Regions from separate parts of the Arthrobacter sp. WCS2018Hpa-7 genome, predicted to be linked through region 2. Evidence: predicted binding sites of a transcription regulator. Region 2 holds the regulator's gene; the other holds the start of a gene.

Region 1 (6,065 bases), on a different contig from region 2:
CAGCGGCAGATCGGGCAGGGCTGGAATGTCATGAACACGATCGTTGCTCCGGGCGACTTCAACGGCGACGGCAAGGCTGACATCCTTGCCCGCGGCTCGGCCGGAGAACTGGTGCTCTTCGCGGGCAGCGGAGGACCAGCGTGGCCTCTCTCGTTGACGATCGGCCAAGGCTGGGGCGGAATGACAGCGATCTTCTAGGGCGAGACAATTCAGCATCGACGCTTCCCTGCCTGGTGAAAGTTATTCATAGCCCACAAGCGGGGTGGCGTGTAGCTTGTCCGTTGCGGCACAGTATTTCATGTAATGAGTCATAAACTCACGACTGGACGTGGGTGGAATGCGATGCTCAAGAGCCCGCGCCAGATGGCCCCTACAAGCGATGATTTGTATGGTTATAGGCGGCGACAGGTGCTGCGACTACAGGAGGTTCCAATCAATAATACCGCGCAAGTTTATGGCTCACCGATTGGTGGGGCAATACTGCTGACGGCGCTCCTTACGATTGCCGTACTGGTATGGTCAATTTCTACTTCCGATACAGCGCATTATAATGGTCGGCGGCGTTTCGGGACGCTTCAACTGATGATATTAGTGGCTTCCGGATGTTCCACACTTTTCTTGGTATTTTATGCTTTCGCATTTCATCAAACGGAATTTTATACCGTGGAAAATATTGCGCCCATGGGCAATGATGCGTCATCAGTGGTTCCGCGAATTCCAGCGATCACCATAGCGGCAGGGCTATTTGGTGGTGTTCTCTTCATTGCCTTCACAGTTCTTCGATATAGAGGGCACGTGCAAGCCGATGAAAGGCTGGCCATCGAACACCGTGAAGCTAAACTCAAGACAGCCGAGCATTTCAGTGAACGATTTTCTCAAGCTGCGGAAATGTTAGGGTCGGAGCGGTCAGCCACGAGAATTGGTGGAGTTTATGCCTTGGCCGCTCTAGCGGATGAATGGTCTGAGAACCGGCAGCAATGTGTTGATTTACTTTGCGCGTACCTTAGAACTCCCATGCAGTGCAGAGAAGCCAACGCTAAAGGTGTGCACGAGGAAATCCCCTCACCTCCACAAGTGCCTAGAGAAATGCTTCCACGTCCCGAACAGACTCCCCTTAGGTTTCCCCATGTTATAGATCCTTACAGGGAGTCTCGAGCAAAGACTGCTCACCTTTACGCCACTAGTTCCCGTGGGGAGGAGTTGGAAGTGCGCCGGGCAATACTTTCCTCGATTGCTCGCGGCACTCGACGTCCGCTTGATGATCCAAACTCTTGGTCGCGAATGTCTTTCGATTTATCCAGATGCTACCTAGAAAGTGTTGACTTTTCAGAATGTCATTTTTTGAAAAAGATTGATTTCAATCAGTCTGTATTTGGTGGCACGACGAACATGCGAAAAGCGCACTTTGCTATGAATGCACAATTCGATGGATGCCTCTTCGTTGGTCGCGCTTGGTTTTCGAGGGCTATTTTTGAGGGTCATGCATGGTTTCGGGCCGCAGAATTCTGCAAGGAGGTTCGATTTGGCGGTACGTCTTTTCTCGCTGGCATGCTGTTTTCGTACGCCCACTTCAAGCAACGACCGCATCTGAGGGATAATAGGCTCGGCGGAGCGGCCTCTAGCGACCTTACTGAAATCCCCATCGCGAGTTGGCTTCACGTAACTTTTGTTGAAGAGTTTTCCGCATGTCCGGACGTCGACGGTCTAACAGTTTGGAAGCAGTTTTCTCGGGTGAAAGCAGGATACCGCGTCATTTGCGAGGTTAATCACGCGGATCGGCCTGGGATCGCGCCGGTCGAGCATCTGACGTGACCCTGTTGGATGGGTGGAGCTTCCGAAAGGACCCAAGCGCAAGGCTTAGACTTCATCGACCCTGCTCAGTCTCCCCCCCTGTTATGATGCCCGGTGCAAGGAGTTGCCTGGCTACATAATGTTGATGGTTTCCCCACCGCGCGCCCGCTTCAAATCCTTCCGCAGCCCCTTGTTGTCAGCCCGCAACTCCCGGTTGTCGTCAGCAAGCCCCCGGTTGTCCTCCGTCAGCCCCCGGTTCTCCGCCTCCAACTCGAGCACCAGCTTCACGCCGGCCAGGTTCAGCCCCTCATCCAGGAGCACCCCGATCCTGCGAAGCGTCATGAGGTCGTCCTCGCTGAAGCGCCGGGTGCCGCCGTCGGTCCTTTCCGGGGTTACCAGCCCTTTGCGCTCGTACTGCCTGATGTTCTGTTGTCCCGTGCCAACGAGTTCCGCCGCCACCGAGATTGCATAGACTCCGCGAGCGTCCCGGCCACGTTCATAGGTGCCGTCCGCCGCGGAAGCAGCCAGGCCGCCGTCGTACTCTTCAGCGGCAGTCGTGCCATCCGAGGCTGCCATCAAAGCCCTCCAAAATCTCCCGAAAAATTACTTGCCTCCACTCTTTCACTGGTGTTATAAAAAATCTATACCAGCCACCACAGATCGGATGGGCTGGTACGAACAACAGAATCAGCATCAAGATCAAAGGAGTGAGAACCACATGCTGATGCGCACTGACCCGTTCCGCGAATTCGACAGGCTCGCCCAACAGGTTTTTGGCACAACAGCACGCCCGGCCGGAATGCCGATGGATGCATGGCAGGAGGACGGACAATTCGTTGTAGCCTTCGACTTGCCAGGGGTAGATCCGGAGACCGTGGATCTGGATGTTGAACGGAACGTCCTCACGGTCAAGGCCGAGCGCAAGTCGCCCGCGGGCGAGAACACCGAGATGATCGCCGCCGAACGCCCCCAGGGCGTCTTCAGCCGGCAACTCATCCTGGGCGACACCCTCGATACCGATGGCATCCAGGCCCACTACGACGCCGGTGTCCTGACTCTCCGGATTCCCGTCGCCGAGAAGGCCAAGCCACGCCGCATCGAAATCACCTCCAATGGGCAGAGGCAGGAAATCAACGCCTGATCCCGTCCGTCCGCTGGAAGGCTCACCCGGGGGTGGCTGACCAGCGGACGCCGGACCGGGAACGACGGAAGCGGCCGCAGCGGATAGTTGGGCGCAGGCTTCGCGCCACGTCACAGCGTTTATTAGCGCACATAAAAGCGGCCCCCGACGTCGTCTCCCGAGTGATGGCCCCCGGTTCAGCCGGGGGCCATCTCCAAATCCGCAGCAGAAACCGGAACCAGCAGTGAGCACCCAACCTGACCACTACGCCACTCTCCACGTCTCGCCGGACGCGACGACCCGCGAGATCACGCGCGCCTACCGCACGCTGCTTCGGACCCACCACCCGGACACACGCCAAAAGGTCGACGACGGTGACACCACCTCCGCGGCCGACCTCCAGGAACTGCACACCATCATGCAGGCGTACGTCGTTTTTTCGGACCCAGGGAAGCGGGCGGCTTACGATCGTGCGCGCTCGGGCATACCCGTCCGGGTGCCCGGAACGCCGGTGAAGGTAAGGGTTCACCGGAGCGAACGTGCCCCTTCGGCTGCGTCTGCCGAGGGGGACCGGGTGCAGCCGCCGTTGTCGTTTAGTCCAACCCGTTGGGAACCTTCGTCGCGAATCCCCAGAACACCAAGGAGCCATTCATGAGTGCCTGGCGTCCCTACGACGGCCACATCATTCCCGCGTTCTACGAACGGTTCGAGAAACGCTGGGGGAGGGGAACGGCGCCATTCCTGGACCCCGAGGTCCACGAACAACCGATGCCCCGAGCCCAGTGGATCAACCCGGACACCGGCGCTGCGGTTGCCGTGGTGCCCATCTGGACTGACGACCCCGAGCATCGCTCCTTCGGCGTGTTTTACCTCCCGCCAGCTGGAGACATCTGGATGCTTCGGCCCGGCCCCACAACGTTCTTGGAACCCAGCGCAGGGGCCAGAGGGGAGCAGATGACGCTCAGGAACGACGCCTTCAAGAAGGCCGTCAACCACGCCAAGGAGTTCATCTACGGGCCCCAGCTTTAGCGGGCGCGCACTTGAGGGGTCAGCTCTCGGCAGTAAGAACGCCTCAAAGTGCCGAGACGTCGCCTCTCGGCGCGGATGGAGTCACAATTCCGGACGGTTCCTGACCTCAATGAGTCGTAGCCTGAAAGTACTGAACTCCCGACGAAGAGGACACAGTCATGACCGCGACAAGCCCGAGCATCAGCACAGTCCCTACCGGCTATTCCAGCGTCAGTCCTTGGCTCATCACCCGCGACACAAACGCATTGTTCGAGTTCCTCACAGCGGCGTTCGGCGCGGAGGAGATCGACCGCGTTGTCGGCGAGGACGGGACAATCGGGCATGCGGAGACCCGGATCGGCGATTCAGTAGTCCTCGCTTTCGACAGCCGACCGCACTGGCCCGTCACGCCGTCGTACCTTCGCCTTTACACGCACGACGCCGATGCCGCCTTCCACGCCGCCCTCGCCGCGGGTGCCACCGCGGTTTCGGTCCTCGACAACAGCGCCTGGGGTGACCGCGGCGCCCGGATCCAGGACCCGCTGGGGAACGTCTGGTGGATCATGTCGCACATGGAGGACGTCTCGGACGACGAAGCAGCCCGCCGCTGGGATGCCCCGGAATACGCTGCAGGAATGGAATACGCGGTCGAATCCCTCCGACGGCATATGACCGGTCAGCCGGATGCGCCGGTCCCGGATGAGGTCAAGGCGATGACTCCGGTGACACGCTCCGAAGGAGTCCCTGTCATCCCGGCCGGATATCGATCCGTTGAGCCCTGGATCATCTCGCGCAGCACCCCGGATCTCCTCGATTTCATCACGGCCGCGTTCGGCGCCAAGGAGGCGTTCCGTGTCCCGATGGAGGATGGGTCGATCGGGCACGCTGAAGCGAAGATCGGTGACTCGAACATCCTCGCCTTCGACTCCCGCCCCGATTGGCCTCCGACTCCGGCTTTCCTGCGGGTCTACGTCGACGACGGCGCCGCCTCCTTCGCCGCCTCCCTCGCCGCCGGTGCCACTGCGGTTACGAACATGACGGAGATGTTCTGGGGAGAAAAAGTGGGCCGCGTTCGGGATCCGTTGGGGAATCTCTGGTGGATCCACTGCCGGATCGCCGAACTCAACGAGGAGGAAGCCTACGCAAGGATGGGCGATCCGAAGTTCGTGGAGGCCATGGAATACGTGTCGGGTGTGGACTTCTTCGCGAGGGGTTAGCTCTCGGCAGTAAAGAGAGCCCTCCAAGTGCCGAGACGTCGCCCTTCGGCGGGGGTGAGCATGCGCGGAACCCGGCCGCCCGCCGTCGTACTTTTCTTGGCGAGGGGTTAGCTGTCGGGACTAAGCGAGCCCCAAAGTGCCGAGATGTCGCCCCTCGGCGGGGGCGGGCGTGCTCAACCCGGCCGCCCGCCGTCGTACTTTTCTTGGCGAGGGGTTAGCTCTCGGCACTAAAGCGAGCCCCAAAGTGCCGAGATGTCGCCCCTCGGCGCAAGGAGGGGACAAAAAGTCGCCCCTCGGCGCAAGGTGGGGAGGCACAGGGTGGGGGACAAAAGAAGGCTGGTGCAGCCTATGGAGAGAATCCGTTGGCGGCTGCACCAGCTGCTAGTACGACTTTCTGTTATGAGTTGTGACACCTATCCATTGGCCGCTCCTAGTTCCCGGCTTCGATTGTTTCCGGGCCTTTCAAAGTCTGTGCAGGTGAGGCGGAGCTGAGGTGGTCGCTGAGGGCTCCGTGCCCCGGGAGAACACCTCCCATTTTACGGCGGCTCCGTGGAAAAAGCGCTGGAATTCGCGGTATTTCAGGGGCGCCTGCGGGGTGGGAGCGGCCTGCCGTGGCACGATAGATCACGATGAAACTGCGCGCTGATCAGACCGGAAACCGTGGCCTCCCGATGCCCCTTTGGCTGCAGGGTGGTTTGGAAGCGGCGCAGGCAGCGTTCATTTCGGCCATCATTGTGGTGTTGCCGCTGGTGGGGGTGTGGGCCACTGATGGTTTCCAGGACCGGAATGTCGACTCTTTGGCGCGTTTGGGCGGACAGGCCTGGCTGCTGATCCACGGTGTTCCGTTGGAGCTGGCGCACGTGAATATCGGTACTGCAGCCCAGCCGGGCTCGGGTCTGCTGTCCCTCATTCCGCTGGGTCTGACGCTC
Region 2 (6,065 bases):
GACAAGAAGGTCATCCACGTCACGAACCCCAGCGAGTACCCCACGGGCAAGATCTCCGAGGTCCGCGAGCCCATGGTTTCCGCCACCATCCTGGCTCCCAACGAGTTTGTTGGATCCATCATGGAACTGTGCCAGAGCCGCCGTGGCCAAATGCGCGGTATGGACTACCTCTCCGAGGACCGCGTGGAGCTCCGTTACTGGATCCCTTTGGCGGAAATTGTGTTCGACTTCTTCGACCTCCTGAAGTCCAAAACCCGTGGCTACGCTTCGCTGGATTGGAAAGCAGACGGCGAGCAGGTTGCTGACCTCGTCAAGGTGGACATCCTGCTGCAGGGTGAACAAGTGGATGCCTTCAGTGCCATCACCCACCGCGACAAGGCCTACGCCTACGGCGTGATGATGACCGGCAAGCTCCGTGAGCTCATCCCGAGGCAGCAGTTCGAGGTGCCCATCCAGGCAGCCATCGGATCGCGCATCATTGCCCGTGAGAGCATCCGGGCCATCCGCAAGGACGTTCTTGCCAAGTGCTACGGGGGTGACATCACCCGTAAGCGCAAACTGCTGGAAAAGCAGAAGGAAGGCAAGAAGCGCATGAAGATGGTGGGTCGCGTGGAGGTTCCCCAGGAAGCATTCATCGCAGCCCTGACCACCGACGAGTCCAAGGACAAGGCCAAGAAGTAAATGCCCAGCGTCCTACCTTTGGGCGATCCGGCACCTGCGGACGGAGTACTTCCCCCGCAGGTGCTGGACGGCGTGGAGCACCGTAACTTCGGGCTCTACGTCCATATCCCGTTTTGTGCCGTTCGGTGCGGCTACTGTGACTTCAATACCTACACGGCGACCGAGCTTGGCGGCGGGGCCTCCCAGGATGCCTACGCCACAACCGCGGTGTCCGAGCTCGACTTTGCGGCGCTGGCATTGGATGCCTCCGGGCTGCCCCGACGGCGCATGAGTACAGTCTTCTTTGGAGGCGGTACGCCCACGCTCCTCCCCGCGGAAGACCTGGCACGAATCCTGCGGGCCGCCGTGGACCACTGGGGACTTGAGCCCGGCGCCGAGGTCACCACCGAAGCCAATCCCGATTCCGTCACCCCCGAGTCCCTGAAAGTGCTGGCTGACGCCGGATTCACCAGGGTTTCCTTCGGCATGCAATCGGCCGTCCCGCACGTTCTGAAGGTCTTGGACCGCACCCACACCCCCAGTCGAGTGCCGCTTGTGGTCCAGTGGGCCCGTGAGGCCGGACTCGCGGTGAGCCTGGACCTCATTTACGGTACGCCGGGGGAGTCCATGGCGGACTGGCGGTTATCCCTTGAGACAGCACTGTCCTACGAGCCCGATCACATCAGCGCCTACGCATTGATCGTGGAAGATGGCACCAAGCTGGCGGCCCAGATCCGCCGCGGTGAAGTGCCCGGAATTGACGACGACGATCACGCGGCCAAATACGAATTGGCCGATTCGTTGATCTCCGAAGCTGGTTTGAACTGGTACGAGGTCAGCAACTGGTCCCGGACATCCGATCAAGCGTGCCGGCACAATCTGGCCTACTGGCGGGGCGATGACTGGTGGGGCGTCGGCCCCGGTGCGCACTCCCACGTAGGAGGTGTCCGGTGGTGGAACGTCAAGCACCCCACAGCGTACGCAGGACGGTTGGGCGCAGGAAGCTCACCGGCGGCGGGCCGGGAAACCCTGGACGCCGAAACCCGGGAAGTCGAGCGCATCATGCTGGAAGCACGGCTCGGTACAGGCCTTGAAGTGGATGCTTTGGACGCGGTTGGCCGCCATGCAATGGCAGGGCTGATCGCCGACCAACTGGTTGATCCTGCGCAGGCGTTCAAAGGCCGGCTGATCCTTACGCTGAAGGGCCGGCTGCTGGCTGACGCCGTAGTCCGGAGGATTCTCCCCGACTAACCACACGTCCGCTTGAAAAGCGGGGGGAGGTTTACTTGATCCAGCGCAGGTTGAGCTTGTAGCGGTGCGGCTGGCCGTGGTTGACGCGGATTCCGGCCGAGACGGAGAAGCATGTCAGTGCTACCCAGATGCCAGTGGCGATCACGGCAAAGACGTTGCCTACTACCGGCAGCAGAACCAGGATGTTGGCCAGAACCGCAGCGATGGTGGGAGGCAGCGTAAAGTTCAGTGCTTCCTTGGATTCCTGTGCCGTGAAAGGTCCGCGGTCACGGAAGATCAAGTAGATCAGGAGTGATGGCAGGCATCCCAGAATGCCGCCAAAGTGTGCCAAGGTAGCCCACTGCCTGTCCTCGCTGGCGGTCAGTGGCAGCGCATTTGCAGGCGCGCCATGGTACTGGGGCTGGCCTGCGGCGCTGCCCGGTTCTTCAGGAGCGTTCTCTGCCACGGTGTGTTCCCTTTGCTGTAAAGATGGTGCGGTGTTGCTGTCCCAGAATACCGGCCCAGGCAGGCTTCCCGGGACAAGCGCCACGATGACACGTCAGTTGCTGCTGCTTTGAGGGCAATGGTCAGGGAACTGTGAGGAAATCGATGACTTCCTCCACGCGGCCCAGCAGCGAAGCTTCGAGGTCGGCGTAGCTGCGAACCGCTCCGAGAAGCCGTTGCCAGCCCAGTCCTATGTCCTCCGCGGTCTCGTGGGGCCACCCGAAGGCGGTGAGAATCCCGGTCTTCCAGTCGGTGCCGCGGGGCACGGACGGCCAAGCCTCAATTCCCAGGACTTTGGGCCTGATGGCCTGCCAGACATCGATATAGGGGTGTCCGACGATCAGGACATTTCCCGCGGCTCCAGGCACAGTCATGGCATCAGCTGCGATGCGGGACTCTTTGGAGCCGGCCACGAGGTGGTCCACCAGGATGCCGAGGCGCCGGCCGGGACCGGGGTTGAAGGCGGATATTACCGACTTGAGGTCATCGACTCCGTGCAGGGGCTCCACCACAATGCCCTCGACGCGGAGATCGTCGCCCCAGACTTTCTCGACGAGTTCGGCGTCGTGTTTTCCTTCCACCCAAATGCGGCTGGCTTTGGCCACCTGGGCGCGTTGTCCTTGAACCTTCACCGAACCTGATGCCGTGCGCCCCGCCTGAACGGCCGGCGTCGGTTGCCGTGGGGCCGGGGGCATCAACCGGATGGGCTGCCCCTCGAGCAGGAAGCCAAATCCGAGTTGGAACGACTTCGTCTTCCCCCGTCTGTCCTCAAGGGACACAATGTGCATGCCGCCGGTTTTCTCGACCCGGGTGACTTCGCCCACCCAGCCTGACTGGACGTCTTCGAGGACCATCCCGCGTTGGACGGCAACCTCCGGCAGTTGCCGTTTGGCCGGAGCTGACAGATCCTGCGGACCCCACGTGTCGAAAGCCAAGGAGTTCCTACCTTTGTGCTGGGTTGTATAGTGCAGTGCTGATTTGCGCTGGGTTGGGACGGGAAAGTTCAATGCTAGCAACGGGGTGGCTCATACTAGACTGGTTAGCACTTGGGCATGTTGAGTGCTAAGTGGACCCGGTCCCAGAGACCACGGCAGTCGTCAGGAGGTGGAGCAATGAGTGAGCCGCGCAAGTTGGAAGTGCTGCGTGCCATCGTTGAAGATTACGTGCATTCTCGGGAGCCTGTTGGATCGAAGGCCCTTGTTGAACGGCACCATCTCGGTGTTTCAAGCGCCACCATCCGTAACGACATGGCCGTTTTGGAAGAAGAAGGCCTCATTGCAGCGCCGCACACCAGTGCCGGTCGTATTCCCACCGACAAGGGCTATCGCCTGTTCGTCGATCGCATCTCCCAGGTCAAGCCCCTTTCGGCCGCCGAGCGGCGGGCCATCCATTCGTTGCTTGAAGGCCCTGATGATGTCGACGACATCCTGGAGCGCACCGTAAGGCTCCTGTCGCAACTGACCAACCAGGTCGCCGTCGTGCAGTATCCACACTCGAACCGCGCTCTGGTACGGCACGTTGAGTTCGTCCTGTTGGCGCCACAACAGGTTTTGGTGGTGCTGATTGCCGATACCGGCAGCGTCGGCCAGAAGGTCATCGATGCTGGTTCGGACGTGGGCGACGACGCTTTGATGCGACTGAGATCCCGCTTCCTGGGCAGCATCGCAGGGACACAACTGGCCCTGTTGCCGCAGGTGCTTCCATCGGTGATTGCCCTGTGCCCGCCGGAGCTTCGGGGACTGGCCCACACATTGGCCAACGGGCTGCAGGCCCTGAGTGACAACAGCCGCGAAGAACGCATCCTCATGGCCGGTACGGCCAACCTCGCCAGGTCCAACGTGGACTTCCCCTTGAGCATTGGCCCGGTGCTGGAAGCTCTTGAGGAACAAGTTGTCATGCTCCGGTTGTTATCAGACATGGGGGATGACCCCCGTGGCGTCACCGTGAGTATCGGCCGGGAAAATCCCTACGACGGATTGGCAGAAGCTTCCGTTGTCGCCACCGGGTACGGCTCCGGCGCCAAGGTGGGGATTCTGGGGCCAACCCGCATGGATTATCCAACGACCATGGCCGCAGTCCGGGCCGTGGCCCGTTACCTTTCACGCATTCTTGGCGGCTGAAGGCCGTCCCGAAGAAACATCCGCAGTACAACAAGGAAGAGATACCGACTTTGAGCAGCCACTATGACGTTTTGGGAGTCTCGCCGGAAGCCACCGGGGAAGAGATCAAAAAGGCGTACCGCAAGTTGGCGCGGAAACTCCACCCGGACGTAAACCCAGGTGAGGATGTCGCGGAACAGTTCAAGGCCGTGACCCATGCTTATGAGGTCCTGTCCGATCCCCAGAAGCGCCGCGTCTACGATGCCACCGGCAACGAGAATGGAACGGACAACGGGTTTGGTGGCGGATATTCCGGCCAGGGCTTCGCGTTCCAGGACATTTTCGATACGTTCTTTGGTGGTGGCGGCGGTCATGGTGGGCCGGCCTCCCGTGTGCGACGCGGCCAGGACGCACTCATCAGCGTCCGCATCGACCTTAAGGACGCCGTTTTCGGTGTCAACAAGAAGCTTGAAGTGGACACGGCCGTGACCTGCCCCACCTGTGACGGCAGCTGCTGCCGCCCGGGCACCCATCCGGAACGTTGTGACATCTGTGGTGGCAGTGGCCAGGTCCAGCGGGCTGTCCGCTCCATCCTCGGCCAAGTTATGACTGCCGCCCCTTGCGGTTCCTGTGAGGGCTTCGGCACGGTCATCAAGGACCCCTGCAATGAGTGCAACGGCCAAGGCCGCATCCGCAGCCGCCGTTCGCTGACCATCAAGGTTCCTGCCGGTGTTGCCACCGGTACTCGCATCCAGTTGTCCGGCCAGGGTGAAGCAGGGCCCGCAGGCGGCCCGTCCGGCGACCTCTACGTGGAGATCCGTGTCAACAACGATTCCATGTTCATACGCGAAGGCGACGACCTCCACGCCACCCTCAGCGTGCCCATGACGGCCGCGGCGCTGGGTACGGAGTTGCAGCTGGATACCTTCGACGGCGCACAGGACATTGACGTGAAGGCCGGAACCCAGTCAGGCGAGATCATCACCCTCCGGGGCCTGGGTGTCACGCACCTGCGTGGTTACGGCCGCGGCGACCTCAAGGTACACCTCCACGTTGAAACGCCGAGCAAGCTGGATCCGGCGCAGGAAGAATTGTTGCAGCAGCTCGCCAAGCTTCGCGGGGAGCAGTTCACCGAAGGAAAGCTCGTGGCCAGCGGCGGGATGTTCGCCAAGCTTCGGGACAAGCTCGGTAACCTGTAGCGGTGAGCAACCCCGTTTTCTTCACCTCGGCCGGCAGCCTTGGCGATGTCGGCGCCGGCGGTACCTTCGTGCTGGAAGGTCCGGAAGCGCGGCACGCGGTTACGGTCAAGCGACTTGTGGTGGGAGAGCCAGTCGACATAGCCGATGGGGCCGGCGCGCGGTTGACCGGCACGGTCGCCGAGGCCGGGCCCGCGGGCCTGATTGTCACTGCCTCCGACGTTGTCTTTGAAGACCTGCCGGACGTCCGCTTGGTGCTGGTCCAGGCCCTGGCCAAGGGCGACCGTGACGAACTTGCCATCGAGACAGCCACGGAACTCGGAATTGATGCTGTGCTTCCGTGGCAGTCGGAGCGTTCCATTGTTCGATGGAAGGG

Evidence for each region. Region 2 encodes HrcA, which represses chaperone genes, less so after heat shock. Its sites were predicted from a motif close to TTNGCACTCGNNNNNNNCGAGTGCNAA; they were not measured.
Region 1: RQH14_RS18040 (Hsp20/alpha crystallin family protein) is a predicted target of HrcA. The motif match lies at 2,479-2,505, and genes of this name have one in related genera.

The regions. Positions count from the first base shown of each region.
Region 1 is NZ_JAVTJB010000019.1:67,356-73,420, forward strand. It holds gene RQH14_RS18025 (FG-GAP-like repeat-containing protein) at 1-198, shown strand, start outside; gene RQH14_RS18030 (pentapeptide repeat-containing protein) at 304-1,812, shown strand; gene RQH14_RS18035 (MerR family transcriptional regulator) at 1,924-2,367, opposite strand; gene RQH14_RS18040 (Hsp20/alpha crystallin family protein) at 2,510-2,932, shown strand; gene RQH14_RS18045 (J domain-containing protein) at 3,156-3,566, shown strand; gene RQH14_RS18050 (hypothetical protein) at 3,563-3,940, shown strand; gene RQH14_RS18055 (VOC family protein) at 4,099-5,136, shown strand; gene RQH14_RS18060 (DUF6350 family protein) at 5,766-6,065, shown strand, end outside.
Region 2 is NZ_JAVTJB010000006.1:58,442-64,506, reverse strand. It holds gene lepA (translation elongation factor 4) at 1-681, shown strand, start outside; gene hemW (radical SAM family heme chaperone HemW) at 682-1,911, shown strand; gene RQH14_RS08885 (DUF4870 domain-containing protein) at 1,943-2,356, opposite strand; gene RQH14_RS08880 (DUF3097 domain-containing protein) at 2,478-3,329, opposite strand; gene hrcA (heat-inducible transcriptional repressor HrcA) at 3,507-4,514, shown strand; gene dnaJ (molecular chaperone DnaJ) at 4,565-5,692, shown strand; gene RQH14_RS08865 (16S rRNA (uracil(1498)-N(3))-methyltransferase) at 5,695-6,065, shown strand, end outside.